One region of the Mycobacterium sp. E3339 genome, then DNA from elsewhere that is predicted to be linked to it. Evidence: predicted binding sites of a transcription regulator. Region 1 holds the regulator's gene; each other region holds the start of a gene.

Region 1 (6,925 bases):
ATTTCGGCAATCCGCTCGGCGTAGTGGATGCCGCTCAGGTCCCGCCCGCCGACCGGCAACGGCTGGCCACCCAATTGGGCTACAGCGAAACGGTTTTCGTCGACCTGCCCGCCGCCGGTTCCACCACCGCGCACGCCACCATCTACACGCCGCGGGTCCAGATCGCATTCGCCGGGCACCCCACCGTCGGCGCGTCGTGGTGGCTACGGGAGAACGGCACGCCGATCAACACGCTGCACGTGCCGGCCGGTCTCGTGCAGGTGAGTTACGCCGGCGACCGCACGCGCGTCAGCGCGCGCTCGGATTGGGCGCCCGAGGTCGCCCTGCACGAATTCGGTTCAGCCGACGAGCTTCTCGCCGCCGACCCGGGCGATTTCCCCGACGACACGGCGCACTACCTGTGGGCCTGGACCGACCGGGAAGCCGGAGCCCTGCGCTCCCGCGGCTTTTTCGCGAACCTCGGTGTGCCGGAAGACGAAGCGACCGGCTCGGCCGCGATGCGGATCACCGACTACCTCAGCCGTGACCTGCACGTGACCCAGGGCAGGGGGTCGGTCATCGAGACGACGTGGAACGCCGAGGGCTGGGTCGGGGTGGCCGGACGCGTCGTCAATGACGGTGTGAGGCAACTGGATTGACCGCAGGCCGCGCTCAGGCCTGCCGGCGCAGCGCCGCGCTGAGGTGATGCTGCAGGGGCTGCCCGACAGCGCCCATCCGCACCGAATACGACAGCTCGTCGCCGTCAACGCGGATGGTGCGGCCCAGCGCGGTCACCTCTTTGGCGGTGGGCGTGAGTCCGACGTCCGTTGTGGACAGCTCGATTTCGATGACACCGTCGCTGACCGTCAACGTGCCCACCTCGATTTCGGTGATGCCGCTCGGGTGGGCGAGCACCAGTTCGACCTGACCGGGCTGCGGCGCGCGCAGGTATCCGACCTCGGCGTGCAACGGCTTGCCGTCGGCCACCGCCTTGGTCCTTTGGGCGTATCCCAGAAAGGGCTTGCCGACGTGGGAGAACACGACCTCTTCGAGGTAGTCGAAGGGCTGGATCGTCGGATACTCGCCCGAGCCCTGGCCCGCCCACGTCCCCAGGAGCGGTGCGAGGGCAGCGATGTCGGGATGCAAGTCGGGGGGCATGAAACTGAGACTAGCCCGGCGACGACGCAGCCCGCCGTGCCGTCAGGTCGGCGTCGTCACCTGGCGGTGTTCGCGCAGCGCCTGGATCTCACGCTCGAAGTCGTCCGCCGACTCAAAGGAGCGATACACCGACGCGAACCGCAGGTAGGCCACCTCATCGAGGTCGCGCAGCGGGCCGAGGATGGCCAGGCCGACCTCGTGGCTGGCGACCTCGGGGGAACCCGCGGCACGCACCGTGTCCTCGACCTGCTGGGCCAGCAGGTTCAGCGCGTCGTCGTCCACCTGGCGGCCCTGGCAGGCCCGGCGGACACCGCTGATCACCTTCTCCCTACTGAAGGGTTCGGTGACTCCGCTGCGTTTGACCACGGCGAGCACCGCCGTCTCCACGGTGGTGAAACGCCGCCCGCACTCGGGGCACGATCGGCGGCGCCGAATGGCCTGCCCCTCATCGGTTTCCCTCGAATCGATCACCCGGGAATCGGGATGGCGACAGAACGGGCAATGCATGACCGCTCCTTCGCCGTGCCGACATCCAGGTACCGCAGCACTTCGAGCGTACTCGCGCCGTTAGCCGACCGGGGCGATCAGGGTCTGGCCGGCCACCAGGGCCGGCGAGTTCATGTCGTTGAGTTCGCGGATGCGGTCGGCGACTTGGCGCGCCGGCGCGTCGGGTGCCACCCGGTGGGCGACGTCCTGCAGCGACTCCCCCGCCTCGACGCGGACGACGGCCAGCCGGTCCGGGACGTGAGCGGCCGAGCTGCCCGAGTCGCCGTTTAGCACCTGGCCGACGTTGCCGACGAGGCCCAGCCACAGGGTGATGGCGCCGGCGGCCAGCGCGAGCCAAATGGTGGTCGTCACCGTGACGGGCCGCTTGCGGTGCGGCGCGCCGGACATCGCGATCCCGGTGCCGTGATAGCGGGTGGGCGCGCCGGCCGGCCGCGTCGGGCCGGGCCTACGGGAGCGGGCCAGGCCCTCCCGGCCGTAGCGAAGCCCCTGAACCGGTCCGTTGACCGGACGCCGAGGGTTGCTGGTACGCGGCGCCAGCGTGTGGATGGTTGTCATCTGCGTTCCTCCGGTCAACTATTCTTCGCTCAGCTGTTCGACTGTATCGCTCGTGTGTTCGAAATCCGAACATGTGAGCGAAGCGTGTCGCACGAGTCGAACGCTAGACCACCCCACCGACAAGTCCGTGGGCGCTAGAGCTGACATGCGGCTGAAATACCCGATCCGTCGAAGAGTTACACCTTTGTGATTCAAGACATCAGACGCCGTTTTGGCGGAGTCGGTAGGATCCCGACACGCTAGTCGAACACATGTTTGATTCTTGGGCCCGGTGGGGTTACATTCAGTGCCATGAGCGACAGCAACGACACCTCATCGGCGGGCACGGACGGTCGGCTGCACGCCGTGGATTCGACGCTGACCGAACGGCAGCGCACCATCTTGAACGTCATTCGCGCGTCGGTCACCAGCCGCGGTTACCCGCCGAGCATCCGGGAGATCGGCGACGCCGTCGGCCTGACGTCGACGTCTTCGGTGGCCCATCAGCTGCGCACCCTCGAGCGCAAGGGCTACCTGCGCCGCGATCCGAACCGTCCCCGGGCGGTCGACGTCCGCGGCGCCGACGACGAGATGGCGGCGCCGGCCACGGAAGTCGCCGGTTCGGATGCCCTTCCGGAGCCGACGTTCGTTCCCGTCCTGGGCCGCATCGCGGCCGGCGGGCCCATCCTCGCCGAGGAAGCCGTCGAGGACGTCTTTCCGTTGCCGCGCGAGCTGGTCGGCGAGGGGACGCTGTTCTTGCTCAAGGTCGTCGGGGACTCGATGGTCGAGGCGGCCATCTGCGACGGCGACTGGGTGGTGGTCCGGCAGCAGAACGTCGCCGACAACGGCGACATCGTGGCGGCCATGCTCGATGGGGAGGCCACCGTCAAGACGTTCAAGCGTGCGGGCGGTCAGGTGTGGCTGATGCCGCACAACCCGGCGTTCGATCCCATTCCCGGCAATGACGCGACCGTGCTCGGCAAGGTCGTCACGGTGATCCGCAAGGTATAGCCGGCGGCCGGGGTCAGTCCGCCTTGTGAAAGCCGTTGGCCTGCGCCACTTCTTCGCTGGACAACCAGAGTTCGGCGAGCGTGTCGTGGTAGAGCTCGCTGCCCGGCGTGTAGTACAGCCCGAAGCGGGCGCTCGCCTTGATCGGGTAGCCCTCGGGCACCTGGTAGGGGTCCTCCAGCGGTAGGTGGATCGTGGGGCGCCCGGCCGGGCCGGCCCCGGCTCCGCTGTCCTCGTCCTCCGCGGCCGCGTGCCGCCCGCCGCGCTGTTCGGCCGCCGGGGCCGCGGGCACGGCGTCGGCCTCGACATCTTCCACGGCATCTTCCACGGCATCGGCAACGTCCGCCGGGACGTGCGGTACGGCGACGTCCGGGTACTCGGCCTCGGGGGCGCCGGCCTCGGGGACGCCGGGCTCGAATTCGGTGTCCGGGGGCGTGTGTGGCACGGCGACGTCGAGGTATTCGGCCTCGACGTAGTCATCGTCGGCCCGGACGGGCTCCGGGTAGGCGGGCTCGGGCACGTCGTCGACGTACTCGGCTTCGACGTAATCGGACTCGGCGTAGTCGGCTTGCGCGTAGCCGGGTTCGGCGTGATCCGGTTCGGCATAGTCGGATTCGGCGTATTCGGACTCGGGGTAGCCGGATTCGGGGTAACCGGGTTCGGCCTCGGCGTAATCGGATTCGGCCTCGGGGTAGCCGGCCTCCGCCAACGTGGCCGGCGAGACGGCGGCGAAGGAGTCGGTGTCCACCGCGTCGGGATCCTCGTCGGCCCGGTAGGAATCCTCGTCCGCACCGCCCCGGCGCCAGCTCACCCGGCCGCCGCCCTCGGCATCGGCCCCTTCCGGCTGGCGGGCGAAGTGGTCGGTGGCGACTTCGTCGCGTCCCCAGTGTTGGTCGCCCGCGGCGTCGTAACCGGCATCGAGGTCGCGGTGGGGCTCGTAGCCGACGTCCGCGCGGGCGGCGCGGCGCCGGCGCCAGCCGAGGGCCAGCAATCCCGCCAGGACGATCAGCACGAGCACCGGAATGGCGGCCAGCAGCCACCACCACTGCCAGGTGAACTTCTTGGCGTGGCTGGGCATCGCCGAGTTGCTCGGCTGGTTCTGCCCCGACACCTGCAGGCCGGACAGCAGCGGCGCCAGATTGGCCGGGTCGGTGCTGAACGTGTTCTTCGCCCGGTTCCACGAGACCTTGCCGCCGGTGAACTGCTGGGAGACGACGTCGCCGTCGACGGCCTGGTCGCCGACGGGCGCGCCCAGCTTGCCGGTCGGCCCGCGAAGCTTGTCCCACGCCGCCTTCATGGCGCCGCGCACCACGAACGCGCCGTGCTCGGACGTCCAGAAGATCACCGGCTTGTCGGCACCGGAGAAGGGGACGACGCGGCTGGACGGGATGCCGCCGTCGGATTCGTTGGCGGTGGGGAAACCCAAATCGCTGCCGGCCGGCCCGCCCAGCGCGTCGTATTTGGCCAGGATGTTGCTCTCGATGGCGTTCGCGCCGGTGGCGGGGCTGAAGAACACCTTCCCGTTGGCGAAGTCCTGGACGATCCCGTCGCCGCCGATCGCGTACTGCGCGCCCTTCTTGACCCCCAGCGTCCCATTCGGTCCGCCGGCGGCCCGCCACGCCATGTTGATGGCCGCGGTGGGATCGATCGCCACCTGCAGGCCCTTCAACTGGTCGGCCAACGCCGGCGGCTCGGTGGTGAACTGCTTCGTCTGCCTGTTCCACGAGACCTGACCGCCGCTGAACTTCTGCGCGGACACCTCGCCGTTGTACGTCTCATCGCCGACCGGGACCCCGAGCACGCCGCCGGAACTGCCGAGCTTGTCCCAGGCGGCGTTGATCGCGCCGCGCACCACGAACGCGCCGTGGTCGGGCGTCCAGAAGATCACCGGCTTGTCACTCGCCGAGAAGGTCGCCACCCGGCTGTCGGGTCCGGCGAGGCCGGGCACCTCATTGATGGCGGGGAAACCCAAGTCGCTGCCGGCGGGACCGCCCAGCATCTCGTATTTGTCCAGGATCGGACCGTAGACGAATTTGGCGCCCGTCGCGGGGGTGAAAAACATCTTGCCGCCGTCGAAATTCAGCTCGAAACCGTCACCGGCGGGGTACACATCGCCCTTGCGGGGGCCCAGGGGCGAACCGTCGCCGCCCGCCTTCTCCCACGCGGCCATCATGGCGGCCTCGGCGTCGCCGATCGGAGACGCCGCCGCCGGTGAGGCCAGCAAGCCGAGGGCCAGTGCCGTGGCGGCCAAGCTGACCAGCGCGCTCCCGATCAGCCCGCGCATGTGACCTCTCTGCCCGTTCACCAAGCCTCCCAGCCGACGGCTGCGCCCCGACCTGCGGCCATGCCCGTGCCTGCACAGCCGGCGAGCGGGCCGTCGCACGACCGCGGGGACGCAGCCCCGTTCCGATCCGCGTTATCGCCGCGCTCGGACAACTTTGCTCCCGCCGACGAACAATGCGAAGTCAAATCACGAATATTACAAAAACGGATACCACGCCGATGTCGAAATGATGCCGAGCCACGCTCAAATCCCAATACGGCACAGCCTCGGCGGTGCGCCATTACGCCGCCGACGAACCCAAAACGCATGGGGCGACGGTACGTGAAGCCATTAACTGGTCAACGATCCACCCGAACAAACGGACCCGGCCCGCGCAGCGGTTTGCCGTCGAGGTCCGAATTGGCCGTTTCCGCTGACTAAGTGCTAGACCCCGAGGCTGCGGCCGATGATCTCTTTCATGATCTCGGTGGTGCCGCCGTAGATGGTCTGCACCCGCGCGTCCAGATAGGCACGGGCGACCGAGTATTCGCGCATGTAGCCGTACCCGCCGTGCAATTGCAGGCAACGGTCGATCAGGTGCACCTGCTTTTCGGTCGAGTACCACTTGGCCATCGCCGCTTGTTCCGCGGTCAGCTTCTTGTCCAGGTGCAACCGGATGAACTCGTCGACCATGATGCGCACGACGGTGGCCTCGGTCGCGAGCTCGGCAAGCACGAAGCGGCTGTTCTGGAAACTGCCGATCGGCTTGCCAAAAGCCTTGCGCTCCTTGGTGTATTGCAGCGTGTGCTCGAGCACCTGCTCCATGGCCGCGGCCGCCATGATGGCGATCGAGATGCGCTCCTGCGGCAGGTTCTGCATCAGGTAGATGAACCCCATGCCCTCCTGCCCCAGCAGGTTCTCGGCGGGAACCTTGACGTCGGTGAACGACAACTCGGCGGTGTCCTGCGCGTCCAGCCCGATCTTGTCCAGGTGCCGGCCGCGTTCGAAGCCCTCCATGCCGCGTTCCACCACGAGCAACGAAAAGCCCTGCGCCCCTTTGTCGGGATCGGTCTGCGCCACCACGATCACTAGGTCGGCGTTGATTCCGTTGGTGATGAACGTCTTTGCGCCGTTGAGCACGTAATGGTCGCCCTGCTTGACCGCGCGTGTCTTGATGCCCTGCAAGTCGCTGCCGGTGCCGGGCTCGGTCATCGCGATCGCCGTGATGAGTTCGCCGGTGCAGAATTTCGGCAGCCAGCGCTGCTTCTGCTCCTCGGTGGCCAGGGCCAGCAGGTAGGGCGCGACGATGTCGTTGTGCAGGCCGAAGCCGATCCCGCTGTAGCGACCGGCGGTGGTCTCCTCGGTGATGATCGTGTTGTACCGGAAGTCGGGGTTGCCGCCGCCGCCGTACTCCTCGGGCACGGCCATGCCCAGGAAGCCCTGCTTGCCGGCCTCCAGCCACACGCCGCGGTCGAC
Region 2 (6,925 bases), on a different contig from region 1:
CCGGCATCCGCGGCCGGCTGCGCGACGCGACCATGCGCGCGCTCACCGCGCGGTCGTGGCGCGCGGGCCTGCGCCAGCGCGCGGCCGTGCGGGTCGAAATCGGATTGCCGGCCCGCGACCCGGGGCCGCTGCGGCGGCTGATCGCCACCCTGCCCGCCCTCGAGGTGCCGCGGCCGGACTGGCCGGCCGAGGCCGTCTTGGTGGGCCCGCTGCACTTCGAACCGACCGATCGCGTGCTGGACATCCCGGCGGGCTCGGGACCCGTCGTCGTGGTGGCGCCGTCGACCGCGTTGACCGGCACCGAGGGGCTGGCCGAGGTCGCGCTGGCGCAGCTGCGGCCGGGGGAGACGCTGCCGGCCGGGTCCCGGTTGGTGGTCTCCCGGCTGGGCGGGGCGGAGCTGCGGGTGCCTCCGTGGGCGGTGGTCGGGCTGGGCAGCCAGGCCGAGCTGTTGACCCACGCCGACCTGGTGATCTGCGGCGGCGGGCACGGGATGGTGGCCAAGACGTTGCTGGCGGGGGTGCCGCTGGTGGCGGTGCCCGGCGGTGGTGATCAGTGGGAGATGGCCAACCGGGTGGTCCGCCAGGGCAGCGGACGGCTGATCCGGCCGTTCACAGCCGAGGCGCTGGTGGCCGCGGTGAACGAGGTGCTGTCGTCACCCCGTTATCGGGCCGCCGCCCAGGCGGCGGCCGCTAGCATCGCCGGCGTGGCCGATCCGGTGTGGGTGTGCCACGAGGCGTTGGCGATGGCGGGATGACAGGGGGAGGGCAACGGCAATGAGGACGATCGCCGCCGGCGGCCTGCTGCTCGCCCTGATGTTCGGCGCGGGCGTCGCGCACGCCGATGCCGGCGACGAGCAGCAGGCGTGCCAGCTGATGGACGACCCGGCGGCCGCCGAGCAGGGTTTGGCTCCGGTCGAATACGCCTTCATGCAGTTGCGCTCGCGGATGTCGGCGCAGCGCGCGCGGACCATCATGTCCGAGGCCGTCCAGGACTACTGCCCCAACCACCTGGTCGACCTGCCGGCGAGCTGGCGGTGACGCGCGCGGTGTCCGATCGCCGTCCGGTGGGTATCTTGCTGGCGTGCGGCTAACGGAATTCAACGAGCGGGTCGTCCTGCGATTCGGCGCGGCGTACGGCTCTTCGGTGCTGGCGGATCATGTGCTGACCGTGTTCGACGGCCGCACCGCCGCCCAGGCGATCGAGGACGGGGTCGAACCCCGTGACGTGTGGCGGGCCCTGTGCGTCGACTTCGACGTGCCGCGCGAACAGTGGTGAGTTCGCGGCTTATTCGTAGGGCGGGTATTCGTGCTGCCGCAGTAGCTTCGCCAGGTGCACGGCGTTGCGGGCCGCCGTTTCGGTCGTGGCGGCCACCGCCTCCGGAACGTCGTCCAGGTCGTTGAAGTTGGTCCCCTGCATCGCCTCGCCGTTCCAGTAGGTGCAGCCCTGCGCGGGGATCGAGAACCCGATGTCGTTGAGCGCCTGAAACAGGTCGGCGACGATCTTGTGGGCGCCGTCCTCGTTTCCCACGACCGCCGCCAGGGCCACTTTGCCCACCATCCGGGGCCGTCCGGCGTCGTCCTTGTCGGAGATCGCCGCGTCGAGGCGCTCCAGGACGCGCTGCGCGACGCTGGACATGTGGCCGACCCAGGTGGGCGTCGACAGCACGACGATGTCGGCCGCCGTGATCTTCTCCAGCAGCGCCGGCCACTCGTCGCCCGGGCCCATGTCGGCTTCCACGCCGGGCAGCAGCGCCAGGTCCACGCAGCGCACCTTCTCGCCGTCCACGCCCGCGCGGCGCAGTTGGGCGAGCACCTGATCGGCGATCAGCTCGCTGCTCGACGGCTCCGGGCTCTTCTTCAACGAGCAGGTCAGGGCGAGGGCGCGCAGGGAATCTGTGGACATGACGACCGATTACCCCTGCGCGACAAGGGCAAACGACGGCTAGCCCGGTGACGTTTCGAACACGCAATCACCGCAGACCGCTCGCCCGGGCAGGCGGTAGAAGAGGCAGCAACTGCGGCGTTTGAAGCCCAGGTCCGCGCCGGTGACGACGCCCGACCCGGCCAGCACGCCCATGCCCAGCAGCGCCCGGGTCGTCTCGGCGATCCGCGGGCCGAGGTCGGGCCGCGCCGCCAGCAGCGCCCGGGCGGCCCCGGTGAGCGCGGACGCGATGTTGCCCGCGAGCAGGGCGGGCGCCAGCCCCACCCGCAGGCCGGCGGCGAGCGGTTGCAGGTGGTCGCGCACGACCACCCGGTACAGCGCGTCGGGGGAGGCGGCCGGGATCCCCACGGGCGCGGGCAAGCGCAGCGGCGCCCCGTCGTCGGCGCGTTGCAGGGCGCCCAGGTCCGGGACGACACCGTGGCCGACAGCGCAGGCCAGCACGGGTGACCACAGCCTGCCGGCGTGGCCGAGATGAACCAGCGAGGCGGCGACCCGCAGGTCCGTCGTGTGATAGCGCCAGGCGGTGGCGTCGACCAGGTCGGTGAAGCCGTCGGCGTAGGACTGCCCGACCGGGTGCCATCCGGCCGCCGCGCCACCCACGGTCAACGCGAAAAACCCTCCGTAGGAAGCGATTTCGGCCAACTCGGCGGAGATGTCCATGTGTGCGCCTCGTGAGGGGGGATCCGCCCCGGTTGTCGTGAGCAAGCGCCCGACGGTGGGGGCTCCCGGGTGCGGCGTCCCGGATGTGCCCCGTCGGCCCTATCGGGGGCAGATGTTGCCACACGCGATTACCGGGGTTCGGCGTGTCCGCTTGAATCGAACAAGTGTTCGTCTACTGTGGGAAACGTTCGGTGAGTCAACTTGTCGGTGGCCTTCTCTACTGTCACGGCCAACCGACCGACACCGGTCACCGAACACAACGAACCATAGGAGAGGCACCATGGCGCAAGCCCCCGACCGCGAGAAGGCTCTCGACCTGGCGATGGCCCAGATCGAAAAGAGCTACGGCAAAGGCTCGGTGATGCGTCTCGGCGACGAGACGCGTCAGCCGATCTCGATCATCCCGACCGGATCCATCGCCCTGGACGTGGCCCTGGGCATCGGCGGCCTGCCCCGCGGCCGGGTGGTGGAGATCTACGGCCCGGAATCCTCGGGTAAGACCACCGTCGCCCTGCACGCCGTGGCCAACGCCCAGGCCGCCGGCGGCGTCGCGGCCTTCATCGACGCCGAGCACGCCCTGGACCCGGAGTACGCCAAGAAGCTCGGCGTGGACACCGATTCCCTGCTGGTCAGCCAGCCCGACACGGGGGAGCAGGCCCTCGAGATCGCCGACATGCTGATCCGCTCCGGCGCCCTGGACATCCTGGTCATCGACTCGGTGGCGGCGCTGGTGCCGCGCGCGGAGCTCGAGGGCGAGATGGGGGACAGCCACGTCGGGCTGCAGGCCCGGCTGATGAGCCAGGCGTTGCGGAAAATGACTGGCGCGCTGAACAATTCGGGCACCACCGCGATCTTCATCAACCAGCTGCGCGAGAAGATCGGGGTGATGTTCGGCAGCCCCGAAACCACCACCGGTGGAAAGGCATTGAAGTTCTACGCGTCGGTGCGCATGGACGTGCGCCGGATCGAGACGCTCAAGGACGGCACCAACGCGGTCGGCAACCGCACCCGGGTCAAGATCGTCAAGAACAAGGTGGCGCCGCCTTTCAAGCAGGCCGAGTTCGACATCCTCTACGGCCAGGGGATCAGCAAGGAAGGCTCGCTGATCGACATGGGTGTGGAGCAGGGCTTCATCCGCAAGTCCGGCTCCTGGTTCACCTACGAGGGCGAGCAGCTCGGCCAGGGCAAGGAGAACGCTCGCACCTTCCTGATGGAAAACGACGAGGTCGCCAACGAGATCGAAAAGAAGATCAAGGAAAAGCTCGGCATTGGCGCGGTCGTGACCGATGGCTTGTCCGATGACAGCGTCCTGCCCGCCCCCGTCGATTTCTGAGCCCTCCCGCGAGGAGCAGGCGCGGACGCTGTGCCTGCGCCTGCTCACCGCGAGAGCGCGCACCCGGTCCGAGCTGCACGGCCAACTGGCCAAGCGCGGCTACCCCGAGGACGTCAGCGCCTCGGTGCTCGACCGGCTCGCCGCGGTCGGCCTGGTCGATGACACCGACTTTGCCGAACAGTGGGTGCGGTCGCGCCGGGCGACGGCCGGCAAAAGCAGGCGGGCGCTGGCCGCCGAGCTGCGCACCAAGGGGGTCGACCGGGAGGTCATCGCCGCGGCGCTGTCGGAGATCGACGCCGGCGCCGAACGGGACCGGGCCGAGCAGTTGGTGCGGACCAAGCTGCGGCGCGAGGCGCTCGACGGTGACGACGCGCGGGTGACCCGCCGGCTGGTCGGGATGCTGGCGCGGCGCGGCTACAGCCAGAATCTGGCGTGCGAGGTCGTCCTCGCCGAGCTGGCCGCCGAACGGGAGCGCCGCCGAGTCTAGGCCGGTGACGTGCGGTTTCTCGCGTGCCGAGCGCTCGCCGTACCATGGCCCCGTGACTTCGACGCTGGCTCCCGCGCGCACCTACCAGGTGCGCACCTACGGCTGCCAGATGAACGTCCACGATTCCGAGCGGTTGGCGGGGCTGCTGGAAGCGGCGGGTTACCAGCGGGCGCCCGAGGGGGCCGACGCCGACGTGGTCGTCTTCAACACGTGCGCCGTGCGCGAGAACGCCGACAACAAGCTGTACGGCAACCTCAGCCACCTGGCCCCGCGCAAGCGCGGCAATCCCGAGATGCAGATCGCGGTCGGGGGGTGCCTGGCCCAGAAGGACCGGCACGCCCTGCTACGCAAGGCGCCGTGGGTCGACGTCGTCTTCGGCACGCACAACATCGGGTCCCTGCCGACGCTGCTCGAACGGGCCCGGCACAACCGGGCCGCCCAGGTGGAGATCGCCGAGTCGCTGCAGGAGTTTCCGTCCTCACTGCCGAGTGCCCGCGAATCCGCCTACGCCGCTTGGGTTTCCGTCTCGGTCGGGTGCAACAACAGCTGCACGTTCTGCATCGTCCCGTCGCTGCGCGGCAAGGAGGTCGACCGCAGCCCGGCGGACGTCCTGGCCGAGGTGCGGGCGCTGGTGGACGACGGCGTGCTCGAAGTCACGCTCCTGGGCCAGAACGTCAACGCCTACGGCGTGTCATTCGCCGACCCGGCGCTGCCCCGCGATCGCGGCGCGTTCGCGCGGCTGCTGCGGGCGTGTGGGGACGTAGACGGGCTGGAGCGGGTGCGGTTCACTTCCCCGCATCCGGCCGAATTCACCGACGACGTCATCGAGGCGATGGCGCAGACGCCCAATGTCTGCCCCGCGCTGCACATGCCGCTGCAGTCGGGTTCCGACCGGGTGCTGCGCGCGATGCGGCGCTCCTACCGCGCCGAGCGGTACCTCGGCATCATCGACCGCGTGCGCGCGGCCATGCCGCACGCCGCCATCACCACCGACCTGATCGTCGGCTTCCCCGGTGAGACGGAAGAGGACTTCGCCGCCACGCTGGACGTGGTGCGGCAGGCCCGGTTCGCGGCCGCCTTCACCTTCCAGTACTCCAAGCGGCCCGGCACCCCGGCCGCCGAACTCGGCGGGCAGCTGCCGAAAGCCGTTGTGCAGGAACGCTACGGGCGGCTGGTCGAGCTCCAGGAGCAGATCTCGCTGGAGGGCAATCTCGCGCTGGTCGGCCAGACCGTGGAATTGCTGGTCGCCGCCGGCGAGGGGCGCAAGGACAGCCGCACGGCGCGGATGACCGGCCGAGCCCGCGACGGCCGCCTGGTGCACTTCACCGCCGACGACACGGTGCGACCCGGCGACGTCGTCACGGCGGTGATCACCCAGGCCGCCCCGCACCACCTGATCGCCGACGCCGGCGTCCTCAGCCACCGCCGCACCCGCGCGGGCGACGCACACGCCGCGGGCCAGCGCCCGCGCGGGATCGGCCTGGGCATGCCCGCCGTCGGACCGCCCGCCGACCCCGCCGAACCGATAGAACCAATGGGATGTGCCCGATGAACGAAGAACACCCGGACCTCAACGCCCTGCGAACCGAGATCGAGGCCGCCGAGCGCCGGGTGGCGCGCGGATTCGACCCGGGCCCACGCGGTTTCGTGGTGGCGATCCTGGTCTTCGTGCTGCTGGGGTCGTTCATCCTGCCGCACACCGGCGCCGTCCGCGGCTGGGACGTGTTGTTCAGTAGCCACGGGGCCGGCGCGGCCGCGGTGGCGCTGCCGTCGCGCGTATTCGCCTGGCTGGCCCTGGTGTTCGGCGTCGGGTTCTCGATGCTGGCGCTGGTCACGCGGCGCTGGGCGCTGGCCTGGACCGCGCTGGCGGGATCCGCCCTCGCCGGCGCCGCGGGGCTGCTGGCCATCTGGTCGCGCCAGACGGTGGCCGCCGGCCATCCCGGTCCCGGGGTCGGCCTGATCGCGGCCTGGATCGTCGTCCTGGCACTGACCTACCAATGGGCGCGGGTGGTGTGGTCGCGCACCATCGTGCAGCTCGCCGCCGAGGAGCAGCGGCGCCGGGTCGCGGCGCAGCAACAGTCGAGGACGCTGCTCGACAGCCTGGACGACGACACGGCCAAGCCGGCGCCCCCGGACCCCGACGCCTAGGGCTTACGGGTCAACGCCTCCGCGGCCGCCTGCGCCCACTGCCGCCACTGTTCGGCGTTCGCCTTGGCCTCTTCGGCCTCCTTGGTGCGGCCGGCCGCCTCGGCCTTCTGCGCCTGCTGCTCGTACTGTTCGGCGCGAACGCGGAACTGCTCGGCGCGCGCCTGCGCCTGCGGATCCGACCAATCGGCCTCGCCCGCGTCGCGCACCTTCTTCTCGACCGCCCGCAGCCGGCGTTCCAATTCGGCGGACCGTTCCCGCGGCACCTTGCCGATCGCGTCCCACTTCTCGGCGATCGAGCGCAGCGCCGCCCGGGCCGCGTCGTGGTTGCTGGTGTCGATCTTTTCCGCCTCGGCCA
Region 3 (6,925 bases), on a different contig from region 1:
GACTGCACGTTCGGCGCGGTCGTCTTGGCGGTCCGGGCCGCTCAGTGGAAGTCGCGCGACTTCGAGCCGACCGCCAGCGTGATGCGCCCCAGCCGCTCGGCGACGACGGTGACGGCGCCGCTGGCGTTTTGGACCTGGCCGCGCACCAGCATCGCCGGGGCGGTGTTGGCCAGCTTGCGGTGCCGCGCCCACACCGCCGGCGTGCACAGCACGTTGACCATTCCCGTCTCGTCCTCGAGGTTGAGAAACGTCACCCCCTGGGCCGTGCCGGGCCGTTGCCGGTGGGTCACCGCACCGGCGATCAGCACCCGATCGCCGTCGGGCACCGAAAGCAGCTTCTCGGCGGGCACCACACCCATCGCGTCCAGGTCCGCCCGCAGGAACTGCGTCGGGTAACTGTCCGGGGAGACGCCGGTGGCCCACACGTCGGCCGCGGCCAGTTCCAGCTCGCTCATCCCGGGCAGCGCCGGGATGTGCGACGACGAGCCCACCCCGGGCAGGCGGTCCGGGCGTTGGGTGGCGGCCGCCCCGGCCGCCCACAACGCCTCGCGCCGGGACATGGAAAAGCAGCCCAGCGCACCGGCCGTCGCCAGCGCCTCGGTCTGCGGTACCGACAGCTGCAACCGGGTGGTCAGGTCCAGCAGGGAAGCGAAGGCGCCGTTGGTCTTTCGCTCCTGCACCAGCCGCTCGGCGAGGTCGTCGCCGATGTGCCGCACGGCGCCAAGGCCCAGGCGCACCTCCGTCCCGCCGTTCTCGAGGGTGGCGTGCGCCAGGCTGGCGTTGACGTCCGGCCCGTGCACCGTCACGCCGTGCCGGCGCGCGTCGGCCACCAGCGACTGGGGCGAATAGAAGCCCATCGGCTGCGCGCGCAGCAGCGCCGCGCAGAACGCCGCCGGGTGGTGCAGCTTGAACCACGACGAGTAGAACACCAGCGACGCGAAGGACAGCGCGTGGCTCTCCGGGAAGCCGAAATTGGCGAAGGCTTCCAGCTTTTCGTAGGTCCGGTCGATCACCTCGTCGGGGGCGCCGTGCAGCGCGCGCATGCCCTCGTAGAACCGCCCGCGCAACCGTCGCATGCGTTCGGTGGAGCGCTTGGACCCCATGGCGCGCCGCAGCTGGTCGGCCTCGGCGGCCGAAAAGCCGGCGCAGTCCACCGCCAGCTGCATCAACTGCTCCTGAAAGAGCGGCACCCCCAATGTCTTTCGCAGCGCCGATTCCATGGACGGGTGGTCGTAGGTCACCGGGTCCAGGCCGTTGCGCCGCCGGATGTAGGGGTGCACCGATCCGCCCTGGATGGGGCCGGGGCGGATCAGCGCGACCTCCACCACCAGGTCGTAGAAGATCCGCGGCCGCAGCCGGGGCAACGTGGCCATCTGCGCCCGCGACTCCACCTGGAACACGCCGACGGAATCGGCGCGGGCCAGCATCTCGTACACCGCCGGCTCGGAGAGGTCGAGGCGGGCCAGGTCAACCTCGATCCCCTTGTGCTCGGCCACCAGGTCGATGGCGTAGTGCAGCGCCGAGAGCATGCCCAGCCCGAGCAGGTCGAACTTCACCAAACCGATTGCCGCGCAGTCGTCTTTGTCCCACTGCAGGACGCTGCGGTTCTCCATGCGCGCCCACTCCACCGGGCACACATCGGCGATCGGCCGGTCGCAGATCACCATGCCGCCGGAATGGATGCCCATGTGCCGCGGCAGGTTCCGGATCTGGTTGGCCAGGTCGACCACCGGCGGTGGGATGCCCTCGACGTCGGGCGAATCGGCCAACCCGTTCCAGTGGCCGATCTGTTTGCTCCACGCGTCCTGTTGCCCCTGCGAGAAGCCCAGGGCCCGGGCCATGTCGCGCACCGCGATCCGCCCCCGGTAGGTGATGACGTTGGCGACCTGGGCGGCGTAGTCGCGGCCGTATTTGTCGTAGACGTACTGGATGACCTTCTCGCGCTGGTCCGACTCGATGTCCATGTCGATGTCGGGCGGCCCGTCGCGGGCGGGCGACAGGAACCGCTCGAACAGCAGCTCGTTGGCCACCGGATCCACCGCGGTGACGCCGAGGGCATAACAGACCGCGGAATTGGCCGCCGATCCCCTGCCCTGGCACAGGATGTTGTTCTCGCGGCAGAACCGGGCGATGTCGTGCACCACCAGGAAGTAGCCCGGAAACGTGAGGCGTTCAATGACTTTCAGTTCATGCTCGATCTGGGCGTAGGCACGTGACGCCCTGTCGGGCGGCCCGTAACGGTCCCGCGCACCCACCATGGTCAGCTGCCGCAGCCAGCTGTCCTCGGTGTGCCCGGCGGGCACGTCGAAGGGCGGCAGCTGCGGAGCGATGAGCGCCAGCCCGAACGCGCACTGCTCGCCGAGCTCGGCGGCGGCGGTCACCGCGTCGGGGCCTCCAAAAGGCACCTGCGCGAACAGCCGGGCCATCTCCTCGCCGGACCGCAGGTGCGAACCACCCAGCGGGGCCAGCCATCCGGCCGCGGCGTCCAGGGACTGCCGCGCCCGGATGGCGCCCATCGCCATGGCCAGCCTGCGCCGTGACGGCCCCGCGAAATGCGCCCCGGTGGTGGCGACCACGCCGACGCCGAAGCGGGACGCCAGCCCGGCCAGCGTCGCGTTGCGTTCGTCGTCGAGCGGGTGACCGTGGTGGGTCAACTCGATGCTGACCCGATGTGCGCCAAACCGGTCCACCAGATCGGCCAGCGCCCGCTGCGCGGCTTCCGGGCCTTGCGACAACGCTTGGCGGACATGGCCTTTGCGGCACCCGGTCAGGATGTGCCAGTGGCCGCCGGCCGCCTCGGTGAGCGCGTCGAGGTCGTAGCGCGGCTTGCCCTTCTCCCCGCCGGCCAGGTGCGCCGCGGCCAGCTGCCGCGACAGCCGCCGGTAGCCCTCCGGGCCGCGGGCAAGCACCAGCAGGTGCGGGCCGGGCGGATCGGGCGTCTCGGTGCGGGCGCCCGGCCCCAGCGACAGCTCGGCGCCGAACACGGTGCGCAGGTCGAGTTCGGCGGCCGCCTCGGCGAACCGCACCGCCCCGTACAGGCCGTCGTGATCGGTGAGCGCCAGGGCGCGCAGGCCCAGCCGGGCCGCCTCCTCGACCATCTCCTCCGGCGTGCTGGCCCCGTCGAGGAAGCTGAACGCCGAATGCGCGTGCAACTCGGCATAAGCGACCGACGTGCGGGTCGGCCGGGCGTCGTCCGGCGGCCGGTACGTGCCGCGCTTGGACGACAGGGGGGCATCCTCCCCGGGGACCACTGGCACGCCGGCGTGGCGCGGCTTGCTGTCGAGGACACGCTCCATCTCCGCCCAGCTCGGCGGACCGTTAAACCAGCCCACCGCGCCAGTCTATCGAATGTTTGTTCGAATTACCTCCGGCGCAGGCCAACCGTTGTTAAACCGATCGTCAACTCCTAAACAAGCTCTTAACGCCGCGGGCCTACCGCGGGCGCGCGGGCCGGCGGACACTGGTACGAGGGCAGATTGGCGGCGGGGAGAACATGGCGCAGGTGAGGTCACCGGACGCGGCGTTCCTGAACGCTCACGACGCGGACCAGCACGCCGGCCTGGCGATCGGCGCGGTCGCCATCGTCGACGGCGCCGCCCCCGATTACCGGCGTCTCGAAGCGCTTCTGGCGGAACGCATTCGGTCGATACCGCGCTGCACCCAGGTGCTACCCGCGCACCCGGCGGACCAGGACTGGGTCGACTGCCCGGAATTCGACCTCACCCAGCACGTGCACCGGGTGGCGATCCCGCGGCCGGGTGACGACACCGAGCTGTCCCGGGCCATTGCCCACGCCCTCGAGCGCCCCCTGGACCTCGACCGTCCGCCCTGGGAGTGCTGGATGATCGAGGGCCTCAAGGGCAACCGGTGGGCGATCCTGATGAAGATCCATCACCGCCTGCTGAACGGCAAGTCGCCCGCCCACCTGCTCAGCAGGCTTTGCGACGACGCCGACGACGCCACCTTCGCCGATCCCCCCGGCGCGAAACAGGTTGCGCGGCAGCCGGTGCGGCGACCGGGCTGGGCCGACACGTTGTGGCGGGCGTCCTGGGCGACCACCGGGGCCGTCGTCGGCGCGGTCCTGCCCGGCCTGCGGACGCCCGACCGGGCCACCCTGCGGCGCTACGCCACGGTGCGGGTCCCGATCGCCGAGGTCGACCGCGTGTGCCGCAAATTCGGGGTGACCGTCAACGACGTCGCGCTCGCCGCCGCCACCGAGGGCTTCCGGACGGTGCTGATCGGCCGCGGCGAGGAGCCGCGGCCGGGCTCGCTGCGTGCGCTGGTGCCGGCGCCGGTCCGATCGCCGTACCTGCCGGTCGAACACGACGACCCGGTCCAGCGGTTGCGGACCGTGCAGATCCGGTGGAAGGAAAGGGAAACCGGCCCCCCGCCAGCCCGCGGCATGCTCGAGTCGGCGCTCAATTCATTGCCAACGGTGTTGCGGGACAACGTCAATGCGTTGCTCTCCCGGCTGCCGCAGCGCGCCATCGTGACGCTGGCGACCAGCGTGCCCGGGCCCCGTCACCGGCTGCGCCTGATGGGCCAGACGATGGAGCGCCTGCTGCCCATTCCCCCGACCGCCGTCCAGCTGAGCACCGGGGTCGCGGTGCTCAGCTACGGCGATGAGCTGGTGTTCGGCATCACCGCCGAGCCCGGCGCCGGGTTCGACGTCAAGCAATTGGCCGCCGGCATCGAACTGGGCATGGCGCGGCTGGTGGCGCTCAGCGGTGACTCGGTGCTGTTGCTCAGCGATCGGCGCCGCAAGCGAACGTTTCCGCACCGGGCACCGGGGCCGCGCCCGCCGGGGCAAGCGCGGCGCTGACCCACTCCCGCCCGGCCCGGCCGGCGTGAGAAGGTTGGGTCATGCCAGATTCCGGGTCGGTGATCATCGACCCGCGCCGCCATGACGCGGTGCTGTTCGACGCGCCCGACCCCGTCCTGGATGGGCAACTGCGCGAGATCGGCGTCGGTGCCGCGGTTTTCTCCTCGCCCGAGGACCTGTCAAGGGCGGCCGACGACCTGGGCGTGCGGCCCGGTCGATGCGCGGTGGTAACCGCCGACGCGGCGGGCGTCGCCGCCGCGCGGGCCGGCGGCTTCGCGTTGGTGATCGGCACCGGGCACGGCGACGCATTGCGGGACGCCGGCGCGGACGCGGTCGTCGCCGACCTGCGCGAGGTCGCCGTCCGCACCGGGGACCGGCGGATGTCGCAGCTGCCCGACGCGCTGGAAGCCCTCGACCACCTGGCCGCGCGGCGACCGGCGGTGTTCTTCGACTTCGACGGCACGCTGTCCGACATCGTCAACGACCCCGACGCCGCCGTCCCGGTCGCCGGCGCCACCGATGCCCTGCGGCAGCTGGCCGCGCGGTGCCCGGTCGCGGTGCTGTCGGGCCGCGACCTGGCCGACGTCACGAAACGAGTTGGCGTGCAAGGGATATGGTACGCCGGCAGCCACGGGTTCGAGCTGACCGCGCCCGACGGCACGCACCACCAGAACGACGCCGCCGCGGCGGCCATTCCGGTGCTGGAGGGCGCGGCCGGCGAGCTGCGCGAACGACTGGGCGCCATCGACGGTGTCGTGGTGGAACACAAGCGCTTTGGGGTCGCCGTGCATTACCGCAACGCCGCCCGGGACCGCGTCGGCGAGGTGGCGGCCGCGGTGCGCGCGGCGGGCCGCCGCGACGGCCTGCGGGTGACCACCGGCCGCGAGGTCATCGAGCTGCGCCCGGACCTGGATTGGGACAAGGGCAAAACGCTGCGCTGGGTGCTCGATCACCTAACCGGGGCCGAACCCGGCGCCCGGACGCCGGTCTACCTCGGCGACGACATCACCGACGAGGACGCATTCGACGCGGTCCACGACGGTGGCGTGCCAATCCTGGTGCGGCACTACGACGACGGGGACCGCGCCACCGCGGCGCAGTTCGCACTGGACAGCCCCGAGCGCGCCAGCGAGTTCACCGCCCGGCTGGCGCGCGAGCTGTCCGGCTAGGCCTGCACGTATTCCGCCGCGCCGTCGTCGAGCACCACCCGGGGGCCGGAGCCTTCCGCCCCCGAGGCCTCGGTGCGGAACACCGCCTTGCCCGGCTCGGTTCGCCAGATCATGGTGGTCAGCGTCTCGCCGGGTAACACCGGAGAGGTGAACCGCGCGGCGATCGAGGTGACATTGGCCGCGGTCCCGCCGCCGAGTTCGGCGACCAGCGCGCGGCCCGTCACCCCATAGCTGCACAGCCCGTGCAGGATCGGCTTCGGGAACCCGGCCAGCTCACGGGCGAACCACGGATCGCTGTGCAGCGGGTTGCGGTCACCGGACAGCCGGTAGATCAGCGCCTGGTCTTCCCGGGTGGGCAACGCCACCCGGGCGTCGGGCTCGCGGTCGGGGATCTCCGGGGCCACCGGCCGCTGACCCGGCACGCCCCCGAACCCGCCCTCGCCCCGGATCACCAGGGTGGTGAGCGTCTCGGCGATCAGCTTCTCCGAGTCCGGGTCGGTGCCCCGGCCGCGCAACACCAGGATCGCGTTCTTGCCCTCGCCCTTGTCCTGGATGTCGGCGACCTCGGTGACCACCGACAGCTTCCCGGCCGGCGGCAGCGGCGCGTGCAACCGGATTTCCTGCGAGCCGTGTAACAGCATGGCCCAGTTGAACGTTCCGACCTTGCCGGCCGCCCCGAACGCCGGGCAACAGATCACGGCGTAGGTGGGCAGCACCTGCTGATCGATGCCGTGGCTGTTCTCGGTGGTGAACGACAGGTCGTCCAGGCCGGCGCCGACGCCGAGCGCATACAGCAGCGTGTCCCGGTCGGTCCACTCGAACAGCATCGGTTCGGTCACCGCGCCGACGGCACTCGGGTCAATCGCCATCTGAGTCTCCTTCGCAAGTAATTTCTCCACTTAACCATCGCAAACCCTTCCCACCGATGCCGTCG

What was found. The regulator LexA, encoded in region 1, represses DNA repair genes until DNA is damaged. The targets are predictions, from matches to a motif close to CGAACANNTGTTCG.
Region 2: the regulator LexA is predicted to act here: its motif matches at 2,760-2,773, upstream of recA (recombinase RecA).
Region 3: the regulator LexA is predicted to act here: its motif matches at 3,346-3,359, upstream of A5702_RS10105 (error-prone DNA polymerase).

Annotation. Positions count from the first base shown of each region.
Region 1 covers NZ_LZIZ01000069.1:33,944-40,868, forward strand. The annotation lists gene A5702_RS06365 (PhzF family phenazine biosynthesis protein) at 1-638, shown strand, start outside; gene A5702_RS06370 (peroxynitrite isomerase) at 652-1,137, opposite strand; gene nrdR (transcriptional regulator NrdR) at 1,180-1,644, opposite strand; gene A5702_RS06380 (LysM peptidoglycan-binding domain-containing protein) at 1,705-2,199, opposite strand; gene lexA (transcriptional repressor LexA) at 2,491-3,189, shown strand; gene A5702_RS06390 (LGFP repeat-containing protein) at 3,203-5,470, opposite strand; gene A5702_RS06395 (acyl-CoA dehydrogenase family protein) at 5,894-6,925, opposite strand, start outside.
Region 2 covers NZ_LZIZ01000046.1:11,520-18,444, forward strand. The annotation lists gene A5702_RS03630 (glycosyltransferase) at 1-755, shown strand, start outside; gene A5702_RS03635 (hypothetical protein) at 775-1,038, shown strand; gene A5702_RS03640 (DUF3046 domain-containing protein) at 1,082-1,276, shown strand; gene A5702_RS03645 (flavodoxin family protein) at 1,286-1,903, opposite strand; gene A5702_RS03650 ((2Fe-2S)-binding protein) at 1,943-2,602, opposite strand; gene recA (recombinase RecA) at 2,883-3,935, shown strand; gene recX (recombination regulator RecX) at 3,901-4,422, shown strand; gene miaB (tRNA (N6-isopentenyl adenosine(37)-C2)-methylthiotransferase MiaB) at 4,475-5,974, shown strand; gene A5702_RS03670 (hypothetical protein) at 5,971-6,570, shown strand; partial or broken gene A5702_RS03675 (DUF349 domain-containing protein) at 6,567-6,925, opposite strand, start outside.
Region 3 covers NZ_LZIZ01000108.1:7,951-14,875, reverse strand. The annotation lists gene A5702_RS10105 (error-prone DNA polymerase) at 42-3,332, opposite strand; gene A5702_RS10100 (wax ester/triacylglycerol synthase domain-containing protein) at 3,494-4,822, shown strand; gene otsB (trehalose-phosphatase) at 4,864-5,991, shown strand; gene A5702_RS10090 (MaoC family dehydratase) at 5,988-6,860, opposite strand.